DNA from 4 places in the Clostridium sp. YIM B02551 genome. Region 4 is predicted to be linked to each of the others. Evidence: riboswitches for the same ligand, from Rfam matches in the RefSeq annotation. Region 4 holds a riboswitch; each other region holds the start of a gene.
The links. A riboswitch is a leader RNA that binds a small molecule or an ion and turns the genes downstream of it on or off. The one in region 4 is predicted to bind lysine.

Region 1: another riboswitch for lysine. It lies ahead of L1S47_RS07875 (amino acid permease); the one in region 4 lies ahead of dapA (4-hydroxy-tetrahydrodipicolinate synthase).
Region 2: another riboswitch for lysine. It lies ahead of lysA (diaminopimelate decarboxylase); the one in region 4 lies ahead of dapA (4-hydroxy-tetrahydrodipicolinate synthase).
Region 3: another riboswitch for lysine. It lies ahead of L1S47_RS01045 (transporter substrate-binding domain-containing protein); the one in region 4 lies ahead of dapA (4-hydroxy-tetrahydrodipicolinate synthase).

Annotation. Positions count from the first base shown of each region.
Region 1 is NZ_JAKGTF010000005.1:165,155-168,495, forward strand. It holds gene L1S47_RS07870 (sigma 54-interacting transcriptional regulator) at 1-67, opposite strand, end outside; gene L1S47_RS07875 (amino acid permease) at 315-1,784, opposite strand; lysine riboswitch at 1,898-2,072, opposite strand; gene L1S47_RS07880 (hypothetical protein) at 2,368-2,802, shown strand; gene truA (tRNA pseudouridine(38-40) synthase TruA) at 2,862-3,341, opposite strand, start outside.
Region 2 is NZ_JAKGTF010000002.1:323,785-327,125, reverse strand. It holds gene L1S47_RS04210 (NAD(+) diphosphatase) at 1-14, shown strand, start outside; gene L1S47_RS04205 (hydrolase) at 206-880, shown strand; lysine riboswitch at 948-1,114, shown strand; gene lysA (diaminopimelate decarboxylase) at 1,432-2,724, shown strand; gene L1S47_RS04195 (DUF3006 domain-containing protein) at 3,077-3,292, shown strand; gene lepB (signal peptidase I) at 3,292-3,341, shown strand, end outside.
Region 3 is NZ_JAKGTF010000001.1:190,672-194,012, reverse strand. It holds gene L1S47_RS01050 (amino acid ABC transporter permease) at 1-720, opposite strand, end outside; gene L1S47_RS01045 (transporter substrate-binding domain-containing protein) at 800-1,579, opposite strand; lysine riboswitch at 1,786-1,967, opposite strand; gene L1S47_RS01040 (hypothetical protein) at 2,122-2,550, opposite strand; gene L1S47_RS01035 (helix-turn-helix transcriptional regulator) at 2,547-2,750, opposite strand; gene L1S47_RS01030 (bifunctional transcriptional activator/DNA repair enzyme AdaA) at 2,860-3,341, opposite strand, start outside.
Region 4 is NZ_JAKGTF010000003.1:201,326-204,666, reverse strand. It holds gene L1S47_RS05205 (hypothetical protein) at 1-78, shown strand, start outside; gene dapF (diaminopimelate epimerase) at 182-1,048, shown strand; gene L1S47_RS05195 (DUF3243 domain-containing protein) at 1,207-1,452, opposite strand; lysine riboswitch at 1,578-1,751, shown strand; gene dapA (4-hydroxy-tetrahydrodipicolinate synthase) at 2,022-2,888, shown strand; gene L1S47_RS05185 (CAP domain-containing protein) at 3,085-3,341, shown strand, end outside.

The sequences.
Region 1 (3,341 bases), on a different contig from region 4:
CTCCACTTTTATATTGCCTTAAACAAAACTCATATAACGTTTTATATACCTTATCTATCCTTTTCATAAAATGATACACCCTTACTATGAATGAATTTTTCTCAAAAATATTACTAATAGAAAAATTATATAACAAATTTAAACATTTACACAACTCGTGTTTAAATTTGTTGTTTTAAAATAAATTAAGACGTCTCAGCATGCCTATTATTGCATACTGAGACGTCAATGCCCCTAAAACCTATTATATTTATTTATGTTTACATATTATTTATTGCTTACTGCTCTAATTACATTTTAATATTTATAGTAGTTTATCCTACGGACTCTTCTAATTCCTGTGGTTCAACATTATCGAACTCTACATCCTCTAACTTTACTACCTTTGTTTTGTATTTCAATTTGTAAACAATCCATATTCCTAAGAATAAAGGTAGTCCAATATAGGAAGAAATTAGTCCACCCCAATCAATATTTTCGGCTTCAATATAGCTAACTCCTTGTCCTAAAACAACAACGGTACATAGAGCTAATGCTATTATTGGTCCTATCGGGAATAACTTAGCTTTATATTTTAACTTACTCATATCTTGCTTTTGTGCAACATATGCTCTTCTAAAACGGAAATGACAAAGTGCTATACCAAGCCAAGCAACAAAACCTGCCAAACCTGATGCTGCAACTAACCATACATATACTGTACTTTCCGCATATATACCAGTTAAGAAACAAGCTGCTGCTACTAATGTTGTTAAAAGTACTGCATTTATAGGAACACCTTTTGAATTAACTTTACCTAACCACTTAGGTGCCATACCTTCTTTTGCCATAGCAAATAGCATTCTGCTAGATGCATACATACCTGAATTCCCACAAGATAGTACAGAAGTTAATATAACTGCATTCATTAATGATGCTGCTGCTGCAATTCCTGCTTTTTCAAATATTAGTGTAAATGGGCTTGTATCAACACCAGCTTGAGTATAAGGAATTATTGCTCCAACTACAAAGATTGTTCCTATATAAAATATTAATATTCTCCAAAATACAGAATTAATAGCTTTAGGAATAGTTTTTTCTGGATTTTCACTTTCTCCAGCTGCTACTCCAATAAGCTCAGTTCCTTGGAATGAAAAACCAGCTATTAAGAATATCATAAATATTGATTTAAATCCACCAACAAATGGTGCTCCATCAACAGTAAAATTCTTGAATCCAACTGCATTTCCTCCAAGAATTCCTAATATAGTTGCAACTCCTATAACTAAAAATACTATTACTGTAACTACCTTAATTCCAGCAAACCAGAATTCAGATTCTCCATAAGATTTTGCTGATAATATGTTTAATGCAACTATTATAACTAAGAATATTGCACTCCATAATACTGCTGGTACGTTAGGGAACCAAAACTTCATTAATAACGATCCAGCAACTAATTCAGCTGCTACAGTTATTGCCCAGTTATACCAATAATTCCAACCAAGCGCAAAGCCTAATGCTGGATCAACAAATTTAGTTGCATATACACTAAATGATCCTGATACAGGCATGAAAGTTGCCATTTCTCCTAAACTCGTTATTAGGAAATATACCATAACTGCAATACATCCATAAGCTACTAACGCTCCTCCTGGTCCTGCTTGATTAATTGTTGCTCCTAAAGCTACAAATATACCTGTTCCAATTGAACCACCTAAGGCTATCATATTTAAATGTCTTGCCTTTAAACTTCTTTTAAGTTCTTGATTGTTTCCCTCTATTTGAGAATTTGAGTTACTCATTTTGTCCTCCTTAAAAATAATTTTCTTTTAAAAATTAAAAAAACCCTGAGCATTCACTCAGGGCATCAATATATTCATACATAAAGGTAAATACGAAAATATATTAAACACGCATCAGTGATAGCTCTCCACAAACGACTTTGTGACAGTCTTGCATATATTTTATGCAAGCCCAGCATTACAACCTTAAAGCATCGGTTGTACACTTCGGCAAAGTTTCCTTTCAAATTGCTTCATTGTGCTTACCTCAGCAATTTTACTCTTAAACTTCGCGCCTCTATCTAGACTATATTGTTTTAACTTCCAACTTATTATATACTTCGACATTATAATTGGTCAATAGTAATTTTTACAATTTATTAATTTCTTGAATTCTGCAAAATTTCTATCTTTATCTTTGATTTTCTATTGTTTTCGCCAACTCTCATGAATTTTAATCTTTATAAATAAATATTAAAATCTATGAAAATTGTAATTTATTTTGTATATTTTTAATATTTACTATACTTGCCATTAATGCTACATTATATATAATGAGTTAAGTAGCATATTTATATATTCTGAAGTATAAGGGGCGAATTATATGAGAAAATCTAGTTTTTATTATAATAAAAGTTTATTAACCAAAAATTCTTTAATTTTAGGATCTGGTTTAATTGCACTTACAGTGCTAAGTATTATATTTTATCTACAATCAAAAAGCAGCTTTTTTATTTTTTATCTTTTAGGTATTTATGCCATTTTTCTTCCTGGAATAATAAGTTCTTCTGGAGTACTTATAAGGAAAAACTGTGAGTTTGTTATTATAGAAGACTCAAATATAACAATAAATACTATAGGTATTTCAAAAAAGCAATTTACCGTAAATGAAATTAAAGAAATAATCGCTGACAAAGATAGGATAAAAATTAAATATAAAAAAAATAAAACTTTTATAGTTAGAGCAAGATTTGTGGACTCTTATGATAATTTCAAAAAATTAAGCAAGACCTTAACACAATTAAGTCCACGCAAGTAATGTTTTAAAGGGCTAGCTAAAATCTATTTAAAAGATTTTAACTAGCCCTCTTATCTTAATTAGTATTGAACACTTTTTAGGCATAATCCCTTGGCTTGAGCTATAGGTCCTGCTTCTGCTCTTTTCTTCTCATCTAATATTCTTTCTACATCCTTAACATTAAGCTTTCCTACTCCAACTTCTAATAGGGTTCCAACAATTATTCTTACCATATTCCATAAGAATCCATTACCATTTACCTCTACCTCAATCATTCCATCATTCTCAGTTATATTAATATAATTAATGGTTCTTACCGTTGATTTAGAATTGGATTTTAAGCTTGTAAAACTTTGAAAATCATGAGTCCCAATTAAGAACTCTGATGCTTTTTTCATATCATCTAAATTTAGTTTCTCATTTGTATGATATGTATACTTTCTATTAAATACATTTCTAAACCTGCCATTATATATTCTATATACATAAGTTTTTGATTTGACATTATATCTTGCATGAAATCTTTCTGTTGTATCTTTCATACTTTTAACAACTATATC
Region 2 (3,341 bases), on a different contig from region 4:
AATATAATTATTAATATTAATTTACATTTATATTAGTGTTTGTAGGTTGAAAAGAGTATCTTGAATAAGTTAGGAACTCTTTTTTTGTTTCATATTTCATATTAAGATAAATATTACAAATTATTTAAGATAATGTGAATATATTTTATACTGAAATTTTTAGTATTATAATATATTTAGAATAATTTTTCATGGAGGTAATTGTATGTCACAAAAAGAGTCTAAGTTTGTACCTGAGATTAAGGGAACCTTAAGGAATCATGTTATTGAGGTGCCTCAAGTTATTAGAAATTGTAGTGGAATTAAGATATTTGGCAAGAGAATAAAATCATTATTATTTACCACAGATGTAGCAATAATAAGAAATACAAATGCAGATGCTATTATTGCAGTGTACCCATTTACACCTCAACCTGTAATTACTGAGGCTCTAGTTATGGCAGCAGATGTACCTGTATTTTGTGGAGTTGGTGGAGGTATAACTCAAGGAAAAAGGGTTATTAACCTAGCATTAGATGCTGAATTTAAGGGAGCTATGGGAGTCGTATTAAATGCTCCAACATCAAATGAGATTATAAGTAAGATAAGAAAAACTATTGATATACCTATTATAGTAACTATTGTATCTGAGAATGAAAACATAGAAGAGAGAATAGAATCAGGTGCAACTATATTAAATGTTTCAGGTGGTAAGGATACTGCTGCAATTGTAAGAAAAATTAGAAGTCAGTTTCCTGAGTTCCCAGTAATTGCAACAGGAGGACCAACAGAAGAAAGTGTTGAAGAAACAATAAAAGCTGGGGCAAATGCAATAACATATACACCACCTCTTGGAGCAGATATAATGAGTAGTTTAATGGATAGATATAGGAATTCTTAATTTTTTATTGACAACTAAAAAGAGTATGTTATCATATTAACATCAAGTTGAATACAATATAATATATACCTAGGGTAGAGGAGCTATTTACTATTAGTACTTAAAAGGAACTGGCAAGTGATGATCTTTAAGGAAAGGAGAAATAGCCGAAGAGATAGCAACGGCAGAAGTTATCTCTGGTCATGAATAGAACATATTCATGATTGTCACTATAAGTGGAGAGCTACAAGGTAGGCTAATTGCAATTAATTATGATGTTTTTATTGTAATAATTGCAATATCCTATACAAAAGAACTCTACCCGTCACAGATTTTTCTGTGACTTTTATTTTTCTTTAGGAATCTATAATATTTTTAGGTTGTGGATAACATTATGAGTTTGAATTATAATCTAAGGATTTACCAGACTTCCCTAAAGAATAAAAATAGAATTAGTCGCCTGCCAAGTTTTCCTCACATGCGTTTGGAAAGGCAGATGCGAGAAAAAAATCGACGGCTCATAATCGCCTTGACGATTTTTTTATGGGGCAAATAAACAAGGGGGAATAAAGATGAAATTATTTGGTACAGCACAAATTGAGAACAATCAGCTTTATATTGGAGGAGTTGAAGCTAGTATTTTAGCTAAAGAATATGGAACACCTGTTTATGTAGTTGATGAGGAGCTAGTAAGAAATAATTGTAGAGATTACTATAAAAGCTTTCAGTGTTCAGAGGGCGGAAATAGGGTTGCTTATGCTGGGAAAGCCTTTTTAACACTAGAAATGTGTAGAATAATTAGAGATGAAGGCTTATATCTAGATGTAGTATCTGGAGGAGAATTATTTACTGCACTTAAGGCTGAATATCCTGCTGAAAAAATTTATTTTCATGGAAACAATAAAACTATAGATGAGATTAAAATGGGTATAAGTAATGGAGTTGGAAGATTTGTAGTAGATAATTTATATGAACTAGAGATATTAGATTCTATTGCTAAAGAATATGGAGTTGTTCAGAAGATATATCTAAGAATAACCCCAGGAATAGAAGCGCATACCCATGAATATATAAAAACTGGCCAAATAGACTCAAAATTTGGATTTGCTCCAGTTGGAGATCTGATTTTTGAAGCTATTAAAGCAGCATCATCTTACAAAAACATTGAATTAAGTGGGCTTCATTGTCATATTGGATCTCAAATATTTGAAATAGAACCATATGAAGATGCAACAGAAATAATGTTGAACTTATTATTTAAGGTTCAAAAAGAACTAGGAATTAAAATACCTGAATTAGATTTAGGTGGAGGATTCGGAGTTTATTATAATGAGGGAGATGAACCTAGAGAAACCAAGGAGTATTGTAAAGCAATACTTGATAAGGCAGAAGTTGTATGCAAGAAACTTGGAATGGAGATACCAACTTTATCTATTGAACCAGGACGATCAATAATAGCAAATGCTGGTACAACTTTATATACTATAGGTTCAATTAAAGATATTCCAGAAGTAAGAAAGTATGTTTCAGTAGATGGGGGTATGACTGACAATATAAGACCTGCATTATATAGAGCTGAATATAATTGTTTAGTTGTAAACAGATTAGGGGAAGAACAATATGAAGAGGTAACCATCGCAGGTAAGTGTTGTGAGTCAGGAGATATACTTATTAATGATATATCAATACCCAAAGTTGAAAGTGGAGATATATTGGCAGTATTTTCTACTGGAGCATATGGTTATTCTATGGCAAACAACTATAATAAGATTCCTAGACCTGCTGTTATTATGGTTAGTGAAGGTAAGGCTAGAGTTATTTGTAAAAGAGAAAGTTATGAAGATATATTAAGAAATGAAATATAATACAAATAGGATTCAGTTATTTTATAGCTGAATCTTATTTATTTTTTTACTCTTTAGGAATTTATAATATTTTTAATTTGTGGATAAAATTATATGCTTGAAGTACAATCTAAAGACTCACTAAAGAGTAAAAAATAGAATTAGTCGCCTGCCAAATTTTCCTCACATGCGTTTGGAAAGGCAGATGCGATAAAAAAATCGACGGCTCATAATCGCCTTGACGATTTTTTTATATTGACTAGTTAGGTTAAATTTTATAAATTCTTTATAGATTTTTTATTTTATTAAGGTTAAAATAAATAATACAAATATGATATACTATTTAATAATATCTTTATAGAAGGAGAATATTTTGAAATATATAATTGATAGAATTGAAGGAGACTTTGCTGTTTGCGAAAATGATGCAGGAGAACTTAAAGATATTGATATTTCTTTAATCCTTGGGGAAGTTGCAAGTGGAAAAGTTATAATTAGTAAGAATGAAACTTACGTTGTTGATGAGATATTAACAAAGCAGAGAGAAGAAGAAATAAATAAATTAGCAGACGGAATATGGGAGGAATAATGGAGGATAATACTAACAACTCAGAAGTTGAACAAAAAAGTATAAGTGG
Region 3 (3,341 bases), on a different contig from region 4:
CATCTGATTAGCATACATAATATAGTTTTCTGGTCCATCTAATTTTCTTTCTATAAAACGTAATATCCTTGTTACTGTAAAAGTCATAACAAAATAGATAACACAGGCAACAAAGAACGATTCAAAATATCTAAAATTATTTCCTGCAATTGATTTAGTTTGAAAGTATAGTTCCGTTACTGAGATAACATTAAGTACTGAGGTGTCCTTTATATTAATTACAAACTCATTTCCTGTAGCTGGTAAAATATTTCTAATTACTTGTGGCAGAATAACGTTTAACATTGTTTGTATATGATTCATTCCAATTGCATTAGCAGCCTCAAATTGCCCCTTATCTATTGAAACAATTCCACCTCGAACAATTTCAGACATATATGCACCTGTATTAATTGAAACTATAAAAATTGCTGCATAAAATCTGTTCATATCTATTCCAAAAGCTAGTGCAGAACCATAATATATAACCATTGCTTGCACAATCATTGGTGTCCCTCGAAAGAATTCAATATAAATTGAAAAGACGATATTAATCAATTTTAACAAATATCTTTCTATGCCTCTTTGAGGCATTGGAATCGTACGTACAACTCCTATAAATAACCCTATGATTGAACCTAATATAGTTCCAATTACGGATATTAATAGCGTAATGCCTGCACCACGAATAAACATTGGCCCATTTTGAGATATAATTCTTATTATCCACTCCGAACTCATATTTTCGCCTCTTTCTATTTTAATACTTTAAAATATTACAAAACCGACTACATTAACTGCACTCGGTTTATAATAATTATTACTTTGCTGCAGGCTGATTTTTTATTGCAGTATCCATAATTTTTGTCTGTTCATCTTCTGAAATACCTGATAAGATTTCATTTATCTTTGGAGTTAATTCACTTCCCTTAGCTACTCCTACTGCTATCGCTGTATCATCATCCGATGTTTTAAATCCAGTTTTAAACTCAACCATCTTAAAATTGTTATTTGCAGTTTCAGCACTAACGCCTTCAGGCTTTTCTGATACGTAACCATCAATCATGCCTGATTCAAGCGCAACTCTCATAGCTGGAAAATTATCCATGGCTGGTTGTTTACTAACTCCTTGAATTTGATCAATTACTGTGTAATGAAATGTATTTAATTGTGCTGTAATTTTAGCATCCTTAAAGTCTTGAATTGATGTTGCACCATCATACTTTCCGCCTTTCTTTACAACCATAACCAAATTTGATTTATAATAGTTATTTGAAAAATCAATTGTTTTCTTACGTTCTGCTGTAGGAGACATACCTGCAATAATTGCATCAATCTTACCTGAGGTTAATGCAGGTACAAGTCCATCCCATTCTGTCTTTACTATAACTAATTTTTTACCTAGCCCTTGCGCAATCTTTTTTGCTATCTCTATATCATAACCTCCTGCATATTCTGCACTACCATCGATTTTAACTCCACCATTTGAATCATCCATTTGAGTCCAGTTAAATGGTGCATAGCCAGCTTCAAGACCAACCTTAAAAGTTTCTTCTTTGGTACTTGCTTCATTTGTTTTGCTTGTCCCACAACTTGTCATACCTAATGCAGATATACACAGTACAGCTGCCAATAACACAGATAATTTTCTTCTCATATTTCCCTTCCCCTTTCACAACTTTTAATTTATCTTTATCTTTTAAATGGCTTCACTGCCACCTTTGTTTTCAATTTGAGTATAAAAAAAGATCTGAGGTGAACTCAGATCGCAACTAGCATATTTGCCCTTAATTCCTCTCCCTTCCCAAATGAGATAGCACAACTCAATAAACTGGGAAGTTTATTGAGACAGTCCTGTAGCTCTTAACTACAGACCCAGCAAATAATACTGAGAATATTATAAGCTTCGGCGACATTTCCTTCCTATTAGTATCATTGCTTCTCAAACTCCACTAAAAACTGTTAAATATCGCGCCTCTACCCCACCTACATAAGTGAGGTTATATTAAATTATAAAATAAGTTTACCTTACATATCTTCCTAAGTCAACCCATATTTGTATATTTTTTACAATATTGAATTCTCCTCAAATTTAAAAGGTGGAGTTATACTCCACCAATAATTTTATGATACAAATATAAACTACATTCTTTTTGAATAGTAATTTGAAAAGCCTATAAATAGTATCCCTTCTATTAGAAGCAATGACGAAACAAGAATTAAAACTAACCTATCTGCATTCATAAATCCTAAGGCTAAAACCAGTATACAAATTATAAAGTTCATTATTTTACTCACCATATAACCTGATTTTTCTTTTATTCTAATATTACGTTCATCATTTACTTCAATATCCTTTAGTTTTTTAATCTTTTCATCTTCTAATCTTGTGGTAAAGAAATTACCAACTAGGTTTCCTATACCTAAAACAAAAAATGCAGAACCAAATCCAAGACAAATACCTGAAATATTTTTTATATTCTCATCTGCCATTATGAATTTTCCCAAAAGTAACATAGCAACACCTAAAATTAATAAAACTAAATACATAAGAGTTTTTTTATTATTCATTTCTCTTCCTCCTCATATATAAAAATATCTTCGATGTTCATATTAAAATACCTTGCTATTTTAAAAGCTAATATTATAGAAGGATTATATCTGCCATTTTCTAATGATCCTATAGTTTGCCTAGAAACCTCTAATGCTTCAGCAAGTTCTTCTTGTTTAATTCCTCGTTCTTTTCTTATTTCTTCTAATCGATTTTTCAAAGATATACCTCCTCTCATGGAAAGTGTACTTTCCATATATATAATAGCATTATTTTCCCATAATGTAAAGCTTACTTTCCATTAGTTATCAAAAAAATAAGTAGATTATCTATAATCTACTTCTATACTCACTTGGAGTCATTCCTATTTGTTTTTTAAAAAATCCATAAAAATTTGAAGTGCTTTCAAATCCACATAAAAGTGCAATATTGATTACGGTATCATCTGTGTTCTCAAGTAAATCTAGTGCCTTCTCAATTCTAAGTGCATTAATATATTTTACTGGTGTAATACCAAATTTATCAGAAAAGACTTTTATCATATGGTTCTGACTTACTCCTAAAGCTTTTAATTTCTCTTCCATTTCTATATTACTTGAATAATATGAATCAAATAATTTTTTAATCCTAAATGCAAGTTCATCAGTTGGATTAAAATTCAAAAGATCTGGTCGACATCTTTTACATGGACGAAAGCCTTTATCAACTGCCTCTTCAAAATCATCAAAAAATATTACATTATCTCTTAATGGCTCTTTCGATTTACAAGAAGGCTTACAAACTATCCCTGTAGTTTTTACTCCGTAATAAA
Region 4 (3,341 bases):
AAAGAGCAAGCAGATAAGTTACAAGAGGCTTCAAACTCACTAAATATAAGTTTAAAGGATATATTAAGTGGACAATAAAAACTTTTAGGAATTCAAGAATTATGATTACAATAGATTGCAGTTTTATTAATTTTGGAAATTTGATATAATTTTAATATTATTTAAGAAAAGGAAGATGAAGATGAAAGATAATTTTTTTGTTAAAACTCATGGCTTGGGGAATGAATACATAGTTTTGGAAGAAGATAGAATTGATTTCACTCTTACTGATAGGGCTATTAAAAGAATTTGTAATGTTAATTTTGGTATAGGTTCTGATGGAATATTACTTAAAGTAAAATCAGAAAAAGCTGATTTTGGATTAAGAATATATAATCCAGATGGTTCAGAAGCTGAAAAAAGCGGTAATGGGCTAAGAATATTTTGTAAGTATATTTATGATTATGGTTTTACTAATAATGAAGTTTTTACGGTTGAGACAAAAGGCGGAATAGTTAAGGCTAATATTGTTGAAACATCTAATTCAAAGGCTAAGTTAATTACAGTTGATATGGGAAAAGCAATTTTTAAAGCTGGTGATATTCCTACAAACTTTAAAAGTGAAGAAGTTATAGGTGAAAAAATAACGCTAAACAATAAGGAATTTGAAATAAATTGTGTTTCCTTAGGAAATCCACATTGTGTAATAATAAAAGATGAATTAGATATGGATGAAATAAAAGCATTCGGACAATTAATAGAAAATTATAAAGAGTTTCCAAATAGAATTAATACTCAATTTGCAAAAGTGATTTCTAAGGATGAAGCTCAAATACTAATATGGGAAAGAGGGGCTGGATTTACGCTAGCTTCAGGAAGTTCTTCTTGTGCAGTTGCATCTGTTTTAAGAAAAAGAGGATTAGTAAATGATAAAGTTAAAATTAAGATGCTAGGTGGAGAGCTAATTATTGAAATTGATGACAACTGGAATGTAAGGATGACAGGAGAAGTTAGAGAAATCGCAAAAGGAAATTTAAGTTCGGAACTTATTGAAGACTTAAATAAATAGTATATATAATAAATTAAAGAATTTACATGTTACATAGAGCTCTTAGACGTTTGAACTAAGAGTTCCATGAGATGTAATATGATTTTTGCATTATATAAGTGATGGGAAAGAACTATGAAAATAGTCTTTCCCACTTTTTGTATAAGAAAATTAAATACTTATTTATCAGCAATTTTTACAACTAGTTTAGCTAGCGTATTTCTGTCATTTTCATCAGCAGCATCCCACAATTCTTTAAGAAGTCTTTCCTCGTGATTTCTTGGATCAACATTATTTGAAAGAAATGTGCCTACTTTTTCAGCAACTCCAGTAATAGTTTTATCAGAAAGTCCAACAGTTTCACCAGCATCTACAGCTTTACCTAAGGTAGCTTTCCAAGAATCCCAATCTTTTAATGTATCCATGTTATAAAACCTCCCTAAACTATTATTTACTCTATTAGTATTTATATTTTTTAAGTAAACTATGTAAAAATAAACCCTTGATAAATGTTAAATATAAAGGTATAATTAACAAAAAAGTAAATATTTTTTGAGATAGAGGCGCGATGTTTATGAGTACCATTACGGAGGTAAGCACGTAGATGTTTTGGAAAAGGAACCATCGCCGAAGTGTATAGCTAATGCTTTAAGGCTATATTGCTGGTTTTGTATAAAATATATGCAAGACTGTCACAAGTTTTTTGTGGAGTGCTATACATGGAAATTTATTCGATTAAATAAATTAAGAATAATTTAACCTTGGTATTCTCCAAGGTTTTTTTTTACGCTTTAGGGATTTACAATATTTTAAGTTTATGGTTAAAATTATAAATTTGGATTACAATCGAAGGTTGCCCTAAAGAGTAAAAAAATAGAATTAGTCGCCTGCCAATTTTTCCTCACATGCGTTTGGAAAGGCAGATGCGAGAAAAAAATCGACGGCTCATAATCGCCTTGACGATTTTTTAATTTGCTATTTTAGGAGGTATGTTATGTCAATTCAAGGAGTTTTTGTTCCATTAATTACACCATTTAAAAATGATGAATTAGATTTAATATCATATAAGAGAATGGTAGAGTACTATTTAGCTAAAGGTGTTAGCGGATTTATGCCATTAGGAACAACAGGAGAAAGTCCAACTATTGAGGATAAGGAATATGAAACTATCGTAGAAAAAACAATGGAATATGTTAATAATAAAGTTCCAGTATATTTTGGATTAGGTGGAAACAATACTAAAAAAGTAAAAGAAAAACTAAAGGTTGTAGAAAAATATAATGTAGATGGTATATTATCAGTTTCACCATATTATTCTAGACCTGATCAAAGGGGAATATATGAACATTTTAAGAGTATTTCTGAAGCAACTGATTTAGATATAATTTTATATAATATTCCATATAGAACAGGTAGAAATATTGAAAATAGTACTATTTATAAATTAGCTGAATTAAAAAATATTGTAGGAATAAAAGATGCATCAGGAGATATAAAGCAAACAACAGATCTTCTTATCAATCCTCCAAAGGATTTTTCAATTTTGACTGGTGAAGATAGCTTTTTCTATACTACACTAACCCTTGGAGGTCATGGTGGAATATTGGCTTCATCTCATATTCACACTGAAAGCTTTATAGAGGTATATAATAAGGTTAAAGAAAATAACCATGAAGAAGCTTTGAAGATATGGAAAGAACTATATCAATTTGTCCCTATGCTATTTGCAGAACCAAATCCAGCACCACTTAAATATATCTTAAATAAGATAGGATTAATTGAATCCCCAGAACTAAGACTTCCACTAACTGAAATAAGTGATGAATTAAAAGTAAAATTAGATGGTTTTAAGTTCAACTAATAATTTATTTATGTAGGAATAAATTAAGTTTTCTATAAAAATCATATAAATGAAATTTTAGAATTAAAATAAAAAAATTATTTTAAAGAAGAGCAAAAAAAATAAAAATTATTGCTCTCCTTTTTTTTACTCAATTACCTCTAAGTTATTATTTTATTATTCTTAAATTTGCTCAAAATAATGGTGAGGTGATTATATGAAAAAGTTTATTTCAGTAATATTAAGTTTTTCTATTTTAAGTTTTACTGTAATAGGTTGTCAAAAAGGAACTTCACCAATTAAACCGCAAGTAGTTCCTAATCAATCTGGCGGAAATGATACAACAGGAGACACAACAGGTACAACTGGAGATCAGAATAATACAAATGGTACATTGAATCAACCTAATACAAATCCAGGGGATGGAAATGTACAAAATACAAATCCTCCAAACTCAAATAATAATCCAAAACC